DNA from 2 places in the Stenotrophomonas sp. 109824_Sma genome. Region 1 is predicted to be linked to the other one. Evidence: riboswitches for the same ligand, from Rfam matches in the RefSeq annotation. Region 1 holds a riboswitch; the other holds the start of a gene.
What was found. Region 1 has a riboswitch for glycine ahead of ACZK1G_RS19900 (trimeric intracellular cation channel family protein). Riboswitches for the same ligand answer to the same signal wherever they lie in the genome.
Positions count from the first base shown of each region.

Region 1 (6,457 bases):
GCATCATCACTGGCGACGGGCTCGTTCGACGCCTGTTCGCTCGATGCCTGCTCGGCATCCGGCACGCTGGCATGGGTCTGGCCCAGCGCTTCCAGATAGGTGAACTTCGAGCACGCGTTGACGAACGGTTCGGGCGTCTTCTTTTCGCCGAAGCCATACACCTTCACGCCATCGGTCAGCAGGCGCATCACCATCGGGGTGAAATCGGCATCGCTGGACACGATGGCGAACCCATCAAGGTTGCGCGCGTACAGCAGGTCCATGGCATCGATCACCATCGCCATGTCGGAGGCATTCTTGCCCTTGCTGTAGGCGAACTGCTGGATCGGGCGGATCGCATATTCGTGCAGCACCGCTTCCCAGCCCTTCAACCGCGGGCTCTTCCAGTTGCCATAGGCGCGGCGCACGTTGGCCACGCCGTAGCGGGCGACTTCGGCCAGGACCTCGTCGATCTTCGAGGCCGGCGCGTTGTCGGCGTCGATCAACAGGGCGATGCGCTTTTCCGGTTCGCTCATGGGCTCCTCAGGGGCCGTTGCCTGAACCCGAGTATCGCCGATCCACGCGGGCGCTGACGTGACAGGCAGCCGCCGTGCGAAGATGCCAGGCGCTTCCCCCAATGCCCCCACTGGAGTGAGTCGATGAGTCGCGAGCGCGTTTCCCACCTGGTCGTTGTCGGCGGCGGTTTTGCCGGCCTCTGGGCCACCCGTGCCCTGGCCCGCGAGCGCATACGCATCACCCTGGTCGACCGCCGCAACCATCACCTGTTCCAGCCGCTGCTGTACCAGGTGGCCACCGCCGGCCTGTCCGCGCCGGATATCGCTGCACCGCTGCGCCACATCCTCGGCCACCAGCGCAACGTGGAAGTACGCCTGGGCGAAGTGGTCGCCATCGACAAGCAGGCCCGGCAGATCCGCATGGCCGATGGCAGCACGCTGGACTACGACAGCCTGCTGCTGGCCACCGGCGCCACCCACGCCTACTTCGGCAACGACCAGTGGGCCGATGATGCGCCCGGCCTGAAGACGCTGGACGATGCCATCGCGCTGCGCCGCAAGCTGCTGCTGGCATTCGAGCGCGCCGAGGCCGAACCGGACCCGGCGAAGAAGGCGGCATGGCTGAGCTTCGCGGTGGTCGGCGGCGGTCCCACCGGCGTCGAACTGGCCGGCACCCTGGCCGAGATCGCGCGGCATACGCTGCGCAACGAATTCCGCCACATCGACCCGGCCAGCGCCAAGGTGCGGCTGGTCGAGGCCGGCCCGCGCGTGCTGTCCTCGTTCCCGGAAGTGCTTTCGCTGAAGGCGCGCCGGCAGCTTGAAAAGCTGGGCGTGGAAGTGCTGACCGGTACCCCGGTGAGCGACATCGACAGCCAGGGCTTCAAGCTCGGTGACCAGTTCGTGCCGGCACGCACCGTGGTGTGGGCCGCCGGCGTGGCTGCTTCGCCGCTGGCGCGCACGCTGGACGTGCCGCTGGACCGCGCCGGCCGCGTGCAGGTGCAACCGGACCTGACCCTGCCCGACCACCCGGAGCTGTTCGTGGCCGGCGATCTGGCCGCACTGAACCAGGCCAACGGCAAGCCGGTGCCCGGCGTGGCGCCTGCCGCCAAGCAGATGGGCAAGTACGTGGCCGAGGTGATCCGCGCGCGGCTGCATGCCAAGGCGGCACCGGGGCCGTTCAAGTACGCCGACTACGGCAACCTCGCCACCATCGGCCGCATGGCCGCGATCGTGCACCTGGGCCGGCTGCAGTTGTCGGGCATCCTGGCCTGGTGGTTCTGGCTGGCCGCGCACGTGTTCTTCCTGATCGGCTTCCGCAACCGCATCGTGGTGCTGCTGAACTGGGCGGTCGCGTACTGGAGCTACCAGCGCAGCGCGCGCATCATCTTCGGTGATGACCAGGAAGACCGGCGGCCGAAGCGGTAGGGCCGAAGACGGACACGGTTCTCTGCCTGGGAGTAGATCCACGCCATGCGTGGATGAATGTCTGTGCAGGACGCATCGAGCTCAGCCACGCATGGCGTGGCTCTACTGCCTCATCGGGCCACCTGGCACCCGCCGTTTCGACCATGTCCGGCAGAAGTCCTCCTTCCTTGCGGTATCGGCAATCTGCGCGGTACTCCAATGCCGGGTGATCCAGATCGTCAACGCGGTGCTGCTCAGATGCCAGCGCAGCATGCCGTGCCGAGGCTGTCGCCACAGATGGCGTCGGGCAATCCAGAAGGCCTCCCGCTCCACTTCCGGCACCTTCTTCTGCATCACGTCCTTGTCGAAGAACTGCGCGGCGAAGCGCCAGGGGTTCATCGGCTGGTATCCCGCCCGTGGTTCACTACTGCACGCAGCCACACCACTGGGCGCGCGGTCCGCCGGCTTCGGCCGGCCTTCCACCAGCGCCAGTCCGAGCAGGTACAGCAGGCCAGGCAGCAGCGCGATACCGGCGACCACTACGACGACGGAGATCAATGCCTTGCCAGCAGCGCGCATCGCGCTCACTTCGCCTTTGGTTTTGGATACCACAGTGCGTTGACGATGACCCAGCGCTGGTCGAAGCGCCCCATGTGGAAGTAGTCGACGAACCACGGGGTTTCCAGCCGCACCGAGGCCGCGTTGCCGGTCACGTCCAGCACCGTGCAGCGGCGGTCCCATTGATCCTTCGGCGTCTTCAACGCGCCCTGCTTCGTCAGCGAGACCAGCTCTTCCTTCGACATCCGGCGCAGGCCCAGGCGTTCATCGGGTGTATCGCCGAGGACCGCGCGCTTGGCCAGATCCGGATGCAGGGAGCGGGCGACGCGCTGCGGGTCGGCCTCCAGCTGGCCGTCGACGTAATCGTGGCAGGTAGCTTCGATGGCCGCGATGGTGGCCGGGTCTGCGGCGGGACTTGTTGATGCGGAGAGAGCGAACAGCAGGGCGATCGTGGACATCCGGGTCTCCAGGGCTGGGCGCGGGGCGATCATCGCATGGGCCGGGCAGCCCATCCACGCATGGCGTGGCTCTACTGGGACCGGCGATGTCGGCAGGCCGGAGCCGAGCGTGGGCGTGGATCTACAGAAGCGTCTCGGCTGGTGCCTGCAGCCAGGCCAGCTTGCGTTCGCGCGGCTGCTGCTTGAGTTGCCACTCGGCGCGTGAGGCGGCGGCCCGGTCCGGGTACTCGCGCACGGCCAGCACGCGCAGCGGTGGCCGTGCCCGGGTGTAGCGCGCGCCCTTGCCGGCCTGGTGGGCGGCGAAACGCGCCTCCACATCGGTGCTGATGCCGGCGTAATAGCTGCCATCGCGGCATTCGAGCAGGTACAGGAACCACGGGCGGAGGGACGGGGCCATGCCCGGATTATGCCGTGCTGCACTGCAGCGGATATACTGGCGCCCGAATGCAGGAGAGAGGCGCCGCGCTGGCGCCCGCCGAAGGCGCAGGCTCCCATGATCGCTCAGGCCGGTGGGCTGGAATCCCACCAACCATGCATTCGACTCGCCGAGCTGGAGAGAGGTCACCGGGCACGCCCGGGACGATCCGCCGAAGGGGCACGCGGCCCACGCCGCTGAACTCTCAGGCAAAAGGACAGCGGGAGCGGCACCGGTCATCGTCATCCCGTCATTGCGCAGGCAGTGGCGGTATACGCGCATGGCCGGCCCCACCGCGCCCGGAGCCTGCCCCATGCTGCTGTCCATCATCTACCTGATCGCCATTTCCGCCGAAGCCATGACCGGCGCGCTGTCCGCCGGCCGCCGCCGCATGGACCTGTTCGGCGTGGTCATGATCGCCTGCGTCACCGCCCTCGGCGGCGGCTCGCTGCGCGACATCCTGCTCGGCCATTACCCGCTGGGCTGGGTGAAGCATCCCGAGTACCTGGGCTTCACCGTATGCGCGGCGCTGATCGCCACCTGGGTCGCACGCTGGATGCACCACTTCCGCCGCACCTTCCTGGTGCTCGATGGCCTGGGCCTGATCGCCTTCACCCTGATCGGCTGCTCGATCGCGCGCGAGGCCGGCCATGCGATGCCGATCGTGCTGATCGCCGGCATGCTGACCGGCGCGTTCGGCGGCGTGCTGCGCGACATCCTCTGCAACGAGGTGCCGCTGATCTTCCAGAAGGAGCTGTACGCGATCATCGCGCTGCTGACCGGCGCGGCCTATCTGTTGCTGCTGCATTGGGGCGTGGCCGATGCCACTGCGATCCTGTGCTGCCTGGGCGGCGGCTTCGCGCTGCGCCTGCTGGCGATCCACTACCGCTGGGAAATGCCGAAGTTCGTGTACCACGACGAAGTGCATTGAGGTTCGCGTTCGCCGAGCATGGGGTTCCAGGCTTGGCGCGGATCTACTGCACCACCCCGGCGATGTACCTGGCGCTGTCGCTCATGCGCAGCGCCAGGCGCATCGCCGGTGCAGATGGGCCGGTCTCCAACTCCGGCCGGCCCTGATCGCGGCCGCACCCCCGCAGGCGCTGGCCGCCATCCACACACGTGCCGCACTCAAGCGGCTTCGGACACCTTCACGTCGCGACGGGCGCGCACGGCCGCAGCCAGTCGCTGCAACACCGTCACGGTGGTGTCCCAGTCGATGCAGCCATCGGTGATGCTCTGCCCGTAGACCAGCGGCTGGCCTTCCACCAGTTCCTGGCGGCCACCAACCAGATGGCTCTCGATCATCACACCAACGATGCGCTGTTCGCCGTCTTCCAACTGAACGGCGATGTCCTCGATCACCTTCGGCTGGTTTTCCGGATTCTTCAGGCTGTTGGCATGGCTGGCGTCGATCATCAGGCGCGTCGGCAGCCTGGCCTTGGCCAGCACCTGGCAGGCGTCGGCGACGCTGCCTGCGTCGTAGTTCGGCTGCTTGCCGCCGCGCAGGATCACATGGCAATCCGGATTGCCGGCGGTCGATACGATGGCGGTACCGCCCTGCTTGGTGACCGACAGGAAGTGGTGCGGATTGGACGCTGCACCCACCGCGTCGGCGGCGATCTTCACGTTGCCATCGGTGCCGTTCTTGAAGCCGACCGGGCACGACAGCCCCGACGCCAGCTCGCGATGCACCTGGCTTTCGGTGGTGCGTGCACCGATCGCGCCCCACGCCACCAGGTCGGCGATGTACTGCGGCGAGATCACGTCAAGGAACTCGACACCGGCTGGCAGGCCGAGCTTGTTGATGTCGCGCAGCAGGCCGCGGGCGATGCGCAGGCCCTTGTCGATCCTGAAGCTGCCATCCAGGTCCGGATCGTTGATCAGGCCCTTCCAGCCCACCGTGGTGCGCGGCTTCTCGAAGTACACGCGCATGACGATTTCCAGTTCGCCGGCCAGCGCGTCGCGCAGCGGCTTGAGGCGCTGGGCGTATTCGATGGCGGCCTTCGGGTCGTGGATCGAGCACGGGCCCACCACCACCGCAAGGCGATCGTCACGGCCATGCAGGATCTGGTGCAGGGCCGCGCGCGAGGCGCTGACGGTGTCGGAGGCTTCATCGTCACAGGGCAGCATCGCCAGCAGCTGGGCGGGCGGTGTCAGCGGTTCGATGGTGCGGATACGCAGGTCGTCGGTGTGCGGGGGCATTGCAGGAGATCTCCGGAACGTTGGGGGTCCCCAGCGTGGCGGCATGAAAAAAGCCGCCAGGTTCGCTGGCGGCTTTCGGGAATGCGTCTGAAGCTTTCTTCAGGGTGAGCGCAGTCCTTCCTCCGCCAGTGGCTTCGGAAAGTAATACCAGTAAAAGCGGGTAGCGGCTGCGTTCATGGGGTGTATTGATAGCACAGCTTTTGCGCAGTGCAAAATGTTTCATCCGCAACTGGGGACCCGGTTCAGCGAGGTGCGCGCCAGCGCTGCCTACCTGGCAGCAGCCACGCAGAGTCGCTCATTTGCCATGCACTTCCACGTCCAGCAGCAGGCCTTCGTGGATGTCGGCCCAGCGTTCCAGCACGCGATCCAGCTCCTGCCTGGCCTCGTCCAGCTGCTCGGGGTTGAGCAGGGAACGGGCGGTGTAGAGGTCGGAGACCAACCGCCGCAGGGCCGCTTCCGGGATGGCGACCGACGGCCCTTCCAGCCCCGGCAACTGCAATGCCGGGCTGTCGCCAAGCGGGCCGAACAGCGTGACCTGGAGCGTGCTCTGCATGATCAACTTCCCTGCGGATGGACATGGGCAATGCACTGTTTACCGCGTCCGGGTGACAGGCGCATGTGCCATGCTCGCTTGAATGGCCTGGGGTTGCCGGCCAGCGGCCGGCACTACCGAAGCGAGCGCATCGCGCGTTTGCGGATGTAGGCGTTGGCGGTGCTGTCGTGCTCGCGCTGCCAGCGCGCGCAGAGTTCGCGCAGCCACTGCGGCTTTGTCTTTCCGGCATCATTGAGCCAGTTGCCGACGGAATCCTGCACATAGCGTTCCGGGTCATCGGCCAGTGCTTCCAGCAGCGCCACTGCATGTTCCGGATGTTGCTTGAACAGGGCGATGTGCGTGGCCCAGACACCACGCGGGCGCAGTGCTTCGC
Region 1 covers NZ_CM151078.1:4,239,443-4,245,899, forward strand. Annotated here, with positions in the region: gene ACZK1G_RS19875 (NYN domain-containing protein) at 1-515, opposite strand, end outside; gene ACZK1G_RS19880 (NAD(P)/FAD-dependent oxidoreductase) at 639-1,919, shown strand; gene ACZK1G_RS19885 (hypothetical protein) at 2,022-2,477, opposite strand; gene ACZK1G_RS19890 (nuclear transport factor 2 family protein) at 2,483-2,914, opposite strand; gene ACZK1G_RS19895 (GIY-YIG nuclease family protein) at 3,036-3,311, opposite strand; glycine riboswitch at 3,352-3,441, shown strand; glycine riboswitch at 3,455-3,558, shown strand; gene ACZK1G_RS19900 (trimeric intracellular cation channel family protein) at 3,643-4,260, shown strand; gene ACZK1G_RS19905 (3-deoxy-7-phosphoheptulonate synthase) at 4,458-5,531, opposite strand; gene ACZK1G_RS19910 (hypothetical protein) at 5,827-6,084, opposite strand; gene ACZK1G_RS19915 (DNA alkylation repair protein) at 6,198-6,457, opposite strand, start outside.

Region 2 (6,457 bases), 720 kb from region 1:
GCTGACCCAGATCGCCACGCGCATGGAAGGCAGCTACGGCGCCGGCAAGTACTGCACCGATGCCAACGATCCGAACTCCTGCCGCCAGTTGGGCGAGCTGGAGCAGGTGCTGGCACGCAGCCGCGACTACGACAAGCAGCTCGATGCCTGGCAGGGCTGGCACAGCACCACCAAGAGCATGCGCGGCGACTACCAGAAGTTCGTCGGCCTGGTGAACGAAGGCGCCAAGGGCATGGGTTTCACCGATGCCGGCCAGATGTGGCGCAGCGGCTATGACATGCCGCCGGAACAGATCGGTCCGGAAACCGACCGCCTGTGGGAACAGGTCAAGCCGATGTACGAGCAGCTGCACTGCTACGCACGCGGGAAGCTGGACAAGACCTACGGCAAGGACAAGGCCGAAGTGGGCAATGGCCTGATCGCCGCGCATCTGCTCGGCAACATGTGGCAGCAGGACTGGTCGAACCTGTGGGACCAGCTGGAACCGTACCCGGGTGCCGGCAGCCTGGACATCACCGCGGCGCTGGAAAAGCAGTACCAGACCAACCTGAGCGCAGCGCTGGCCAAGGCCGGCAAGGACGCCAACGTGGCCGCGCAGTACAAGGCGCAGCGCGAGGCCGAACTGCGTACCGCCAAGCAGATGACCGAACGGGCGCAGGACTTCTACGTGTCGCTGGGCATGCCGTCGCTGCCGCAGTCGTACTGGGAACGCACCCAGTTCATCAAGCCCGACGACCGCGACGTGGTCTGCCACGCCAGCGCCTGGGACATGAACATGGAAGGCGACGTGCGCACCAAGATGTGCATCAAGCCGAACGAAGAGAACTTCACCACCATCTACCACGAGCTGGGCCACATCTATTACGACCTGGCCTACAACCCGCTGCCGCCGCTGTTCCAGGGCGGTGCCAACGATGGCTTCCATGAAGCGATCGGCGACACCATCGTGCTGGCGATGACGCCCAAGTACCTCAGCTCGATCGGCCTGGTCGACGCGCCGACCGAGAGCCGCGAAGCGGTCATCAACAACCAGATGCGCATGGCGCTGTCGGGCGTGTCGTTCCTGCCGTTCGGGCTGATGATCGATCGCTGGCGCTGGGGCGTGTTCGATGGCTCGATCACCGCCGACAACTACAACAAGGCATGGTGGGACCTGAAGGCCAAGTACCAGGGCGTGGCGCCGGCCAGCACCCGTGGCGAAGAATTCTTCGACCCGGGCGCGAAGTACCACGTGCCGGGCAACACCCCGTACACGCGTTACTTCCTGGCGCGCATCCTGCAGTTCCAGTTCTACAAGGGCCTGTGCGACGCGGCCGGCTACAAGGGCCCGCTGCATGAGTGCACTTTCTACGGCAACAAGGAAGCCGGCCAGAAGTACTGGGCGATGCTGAGCAAGGGTGCCAGCCAGCCGTGGCAGGCCACGCTGAAGGAGCTGACCGGCACCGACAAGCTCGATGCCGGCCCGATGATCGAGTACTTCACCCCGGTCAACGAGTGGCTGAAGCAGCAGAACGAAGGCCAGATGTGTGGCTGGCAGGCCAACGCGGCACCGGCGGCGAAATGAAAAAAGGGGCGGATCCGCGAGGATCCGCCCCTTTCTGGTAGTGCCGGCCGCTGGCCGGCAACCACGCGATGAAGACCCATTCGACAGCCGGCCAGCGGCCGGCTCTACCGAAATGTCTGTCAGCTGTTCTTCTTCGCCGCCATCGCTGCAGCCAGCTCGGCCTTGAATTCCTCGAAGGTCTGGCCCTTTTCCTTCGCTTCGGCCTGTGCGGCATCGCGTAGCGCATCGGAGTACATCAGGCGCACCGGCGTGCCGTTGCGCTCGTGCAGCTCACCGGCCTGCATGATCAGCGCCAGCACCTGCGCAGCGCTCTCGCTGTGGCCCGCGATGCGGCCATCCATGCCCAGCACCCATTCGCCATCACGGCGCACGACACCGGCCAGCAGGGTGCGCTGCGCGTCGCGCAGTTCGGCATGCGGCTCCACCGGCGAGGCCTGGGCAGCGGCCTTGTTGGCGGCCTGCTTTTCCTGGCGACGGCGCTGGTCGCGGCGGGTCTTGGAGCTGGTGGACATGGTGCGGTACCGCTGCGAGGGGGGCGCAAGGATAGCGCACCCCGCCCGCAGCGCTGCTTCACGTCGCCTCAGTCCAGCACTTTGCCGTGGCGCCAGTACCCCATGAAGGTGATCGCGCGGCGGTCCAGCCCGCAGTCACGGACCAGATGGCGACGGATCGCCATCACGGCCCCGGCCTCACCTGCGACCCAGGCGTACAGCGGCCCCGCCACGCGGCTATCGGCCTGCTCCCAGAGGATCTGCGTATCGACGTCGATCTCCTCCAACGCATCGCCGGCAGCCACGCCCGAGGCCGCAGCCAACCTTGCCTGGACTGCCTGCAGCAGGGGCTGCCCGTACGCCGCCTGCCCGCGCGGCAACCAGACCAGCTCGGCCGTGGCCGGCGCCTTCAGGGGAACCGCATCACCGGCCTGCGCCACTTCCAGCAGGGCCAGCGTGCGCGGCGGATCCACCATGGCCGCCAGTTCCTCGAGAATCCCGGCCACTGCCGGCAACGCGGTCTCGTCAGCCACCAGCAGCACCTGGCCAACGCCCGTCGGCGGCTTCCATTCCCAGCCCTCGCTGCTGTCGGCGCAGTCGGCATCCGGGGCCAGCAGCACCACGCGGTCGCCCGGCCGGGCATGCATGGCCCAGCGCGAGGCGGGACCGGTCACGCCGTGGATGACGAAATCGACATCAACCTCGCCCTGCTCCGCACGCAGCTGGCGGATGGTGTAGGTGCGCATCGGCGGGCGCTGATCGTCCGGCAGGGCCCGGTAGCGTGGATACCAGTCGTCGCCGCTGGGGACCTGCGGCACCTCCTGGCCGGGCAAGGGGAAGAACACCTTGATGCGCTGGTCCGGCCCTTCGGTCTTCATCCGCGCCACGTCGGCACCGGTGAACACCATGCGGTCCAGGGAAGGGGAAAGAACGCGGCGCTCCTTCAGCGCCACCTCGAACAGGCGGTAGGTCTGCTGCGCAGCCATGGGGGAACCTCATGCAACGACATTGGATCGGCTGGCTGTCGTGCACCTGTGCACCGGCTGGCTGGAGTGCCCAGCCTAGTCCGGTGGTTTCCCGTCGCAAGCGCTGCGGGCGTCGCGGCCTGCCCTACCCCTGCACGCTGCTCAGTGACCCGTGCAGGCCGCCTGCGCCGTGCGTTCACGCTGGTGTTCCCAGTACCAGAACACGAAGCCGGCGCCGAAGAACGCGGCCTGGCCCAGCGCCAGGTGCAACGGGCTGGCGCTGAGCAGCGGCGACACCACGCCGGCCACCACGGTGCTGATCATCAGCTGCACGAACGCCTGCAGCGACGAGGCCAGGCCACGCTGGTGCGGGTACATGTCCAGCACCGCGAGCGCCAGGATCGGGAAGATCAATGCCATGCCCATGCCGCCCAGGAAGATCGGCAGCACCGCCCACGGCAGCACGAACTGCGGCGCCAGCGCCACGTAGCCAACGTTCAGCAGCACCGACAGCGCGCACAGGCCGAAACCGATGGCGACCTGGCGGGTGGGCGTGGTGTGCCCGGCCATGCGCCCGGACAGGAACGAGCCGGTGGTCATGCCGCCGATGGTGGGGATGAACAGCCAGGCGAAGCCGCCCTCGCCCAGGTGCAGGTGCTGCATCACGAACACCGGCGCCGAGGAGATGTACAGGAAGATGCCGCCGAAACCGATGCTGCCGGCCAGCGCCAGGCGCAGGAAACGCGGATTGAAACCGATGCGCACGTAGTCACGCATCAGCACGCGCGGCGACAGCGGCACCCGTGCCTCGACCGGATGGGTTTCCGGCAGGTAGCGCGCGGTCGCTGCCAGCAGGACCAGTGCGAACACCACCAGGAACCAGAAGATCAGCGGCCAGCCCGCGCCACTGAGCAGGATCCAGCCACCGATGATCGGTGCAATGGCCGGGGCGATGCCGAACAGCATCGACACCTGGCTCATCAGCCGCTGCGCGTCGTGGCCGTGGTACAGGTCGCGGATCACCGCGCGGCCGACGATCATGCCGACGCCCGCGGACAGGCCCTGCAGCGCGCGGAACGCCAGCAGCGTGGTCAGGTCGGTGGAAAGCGCACAGCCGACCGAGGCGCCGACGAACACCACCAGGCCGCCGAGGATCACCCGCTTGCGGCCCCAGGCATCGGACAGCGGGCCGTGTGCCAGGCTCATCAGGCCGTAGAACAGCAGGTACACGCTGATGGTCTGCTGCACCGCCACCTCGTCCACCGCCAGGCGCTGGGCCAGCTGCGGGAACGCCGGGAAGATGGTGTCGATCGAGAACGGACCGAACATGGCCAGGCCGGCGAGCAGCAGTGCCATGCGGCGGGTGGAAGGAGCAACAGCGGCGGTCATGGAGAAGGCGTCCGGCAGGGCCATGCGCGGCACGCACGGCGGGCGCCGGTCCCCTGCAGCAGGGACGGCGCCAGATGAATTCGGGTATTCGCCCATCATAGGTGGGGATTGCGCCTGACGCCATGCAGCAGTGCACAAAACGCACGGACGGGCCATCGGCCATTCAGGCGCCGCGGCCGGGCCCGGAGGCGGCTGGCGCGCCCGCAACGGGCTATAATCGGCGGGCAACACGGTGGGAGAAGCGGAACACCGCTGCCGAAGGCGCAACGCCCGTAATCGCTCAGGCCCGATACCACCCGTAACACAACTCTGGAGAGACCGGTTCGATCCGGCGCCGAAGGGGCACGAAGCCGCGGTTTTCCGCGCTTCCAAACTCTCAGGCAAAAGGACAGAGGGGCGCCCCGCAGACCGCCGACCGGCGGCTTGTGCCCGTGCGTGTGCCCTTTCCTGACGGATCCTTCGCCATGTCCCAGAACACCCCTTCCCTGCGTGAGCTCGAGCACCACAATGCGTTCGTCGAGCGCCACATCGGCCCCAACGATGCCGAGATCGCGCAGATGCTCGACGTCGTCGGCCATGCATCGCTGGATGCGATGACCGATGCCATCGTACCGGCCAAGATCAAGTCGCCGGCGCCGCTGGCACTGCCGGAATCGATGACCGAAGTGCAGGCACTGGCGAAGATCCGTGCGATCGCCGACAAGAACACCGTGCTGCGCAGCTTCATCGGCCAGGGCTACTACGGTACCCACACGCCGAACGTGATCCTGCGCAACATCCTGGAAAACCCGGCCTGGTACACCGCCTACACTCCGTACCAGGCGGAAATCTCGCAGGGCCGCATGGAAGCACTGATCAACTTCCAGACCCTGTGCGCCGACCTCACCGGCATGGAAATTGCCAACGCCTCGCTGCTGGACGAAGCCACCGCCGCCGCTGAAGCGATGACCCTGGCCAAGCGTTCGGCCAAGTCGAAGTCGGACACCTTCTTCGTGCACGACGCCGTGCACCCGCAGACCCTGGAGCTGCTGCGCACCCGCGCCGAGCCCATGGGCATCGTGCTGCGCGTCGGCACCCCGGCCGAGGCACTGGAAGCGGAAGCCTTCGGCCTGCTGCTGCAGTACCCGGACACCTTCGGCCAGGTCGGCGACTACAAGGCGCTGGTCGATGCCGTGCACGCACGCGGCGGCCTGGTGGCCGTGGCCAGCGACCTGCTGGCGCTGACCCTGCTGGCCGCCCCGGGCGAATGGGGCGCGGACATCGTGGTCGGCAACAGCCAGCGTTTCGGCGTGCCGTTCGGCTTCGGCGGCCCGCACGCCGCGTTCATGGCCTGCCGTGACGCCTACAAGCGCTCGATGCCAGGCCGCCTGATCGGCGTCTCGGTCGATGCGCAGGGCAACCCGGCCTACCGCCTGACCCTGCAGACCCGCGAGCAGCACATCCGCCGCGAGAAGGCCACCTCCAACATCTGTACCGCACAGGTGCTGCTGGCGGTGATGGCCTCGATGTATGCCGTCTACCACGGCCCGGAAGGCCTGACCCGCATCGCCCGTCGCACCCACCGCCTGGCCTCGATCCTGGCCGCGGCACTGCGCACGGCCGGCGTGCAGGTCGGTGGCGACTTCTTCGACACCCTGCATGTCACCGGCGTGCACGCCGATGAGATCCACGCCAAGGCCCGCGCCGCCGGTTACAACCTGCGCGCGATCGACAGCGATTCGGTCGGCATCAGCCTGGACGAGACCGCCACCCGCGCCGACGTGGTCGCGCTGGCCGCCGTGTTCGGTGCGCAGGCCGACGTCGACGCGCTGGATGCCAGCACCGCCGATGCGCTGCCGGCCGGCCTGCTGCGCCAGTCCGCGTTCCTGACCCACCCGGTGTTCAACACCCACCACAGCGAGCACGAACTGCTGCGCTACCTGCGCTCGCTGGCCGACAAGGACCTGGCGATGGACCGCACGATGATCCCGCTGGGCTCGTGCACCATGAAGCTCAACGCCACCGCCGAGATGATCCCGGTGACCTGGCCGGAGTTCTCGCAGATCCAC
Region 2 covers NZ_CM151078.1:3,521,119-3,527,575, forward strand. Annotated here, with positions in the region: gene ACZK1G_RS16685 (M2 family metallopeptidase) at 1-1,564, shown strand, start outside; gene ACZK1G_RS16690 (hypothetical protein) at 1,684-2,076, opposite strand; gene ACZK1G_RS16695 (siderophore-interacting protein) at 2,145-3,041, opposite strand; gene ACZK1G_RS16700 (multidrug effflux MFS transporter) at 3,183-4,409, opposite strand; glycine riboswitch at 4,709-4,811, shown strand; gene gcvP (aminomethyl-transferring glycine dehydrogenase) at 4,874-6,457, shown strand, end outside.
Region 2: linked by a shared signal. The riboswitch ahead of gcvP (aminomethyl-transferring glycine dehydrogenase) and the one ahead of ACZK1G_RS19900 (trimeric intracellular cation channel family protein) in region 1 are both predicted to bind glycine.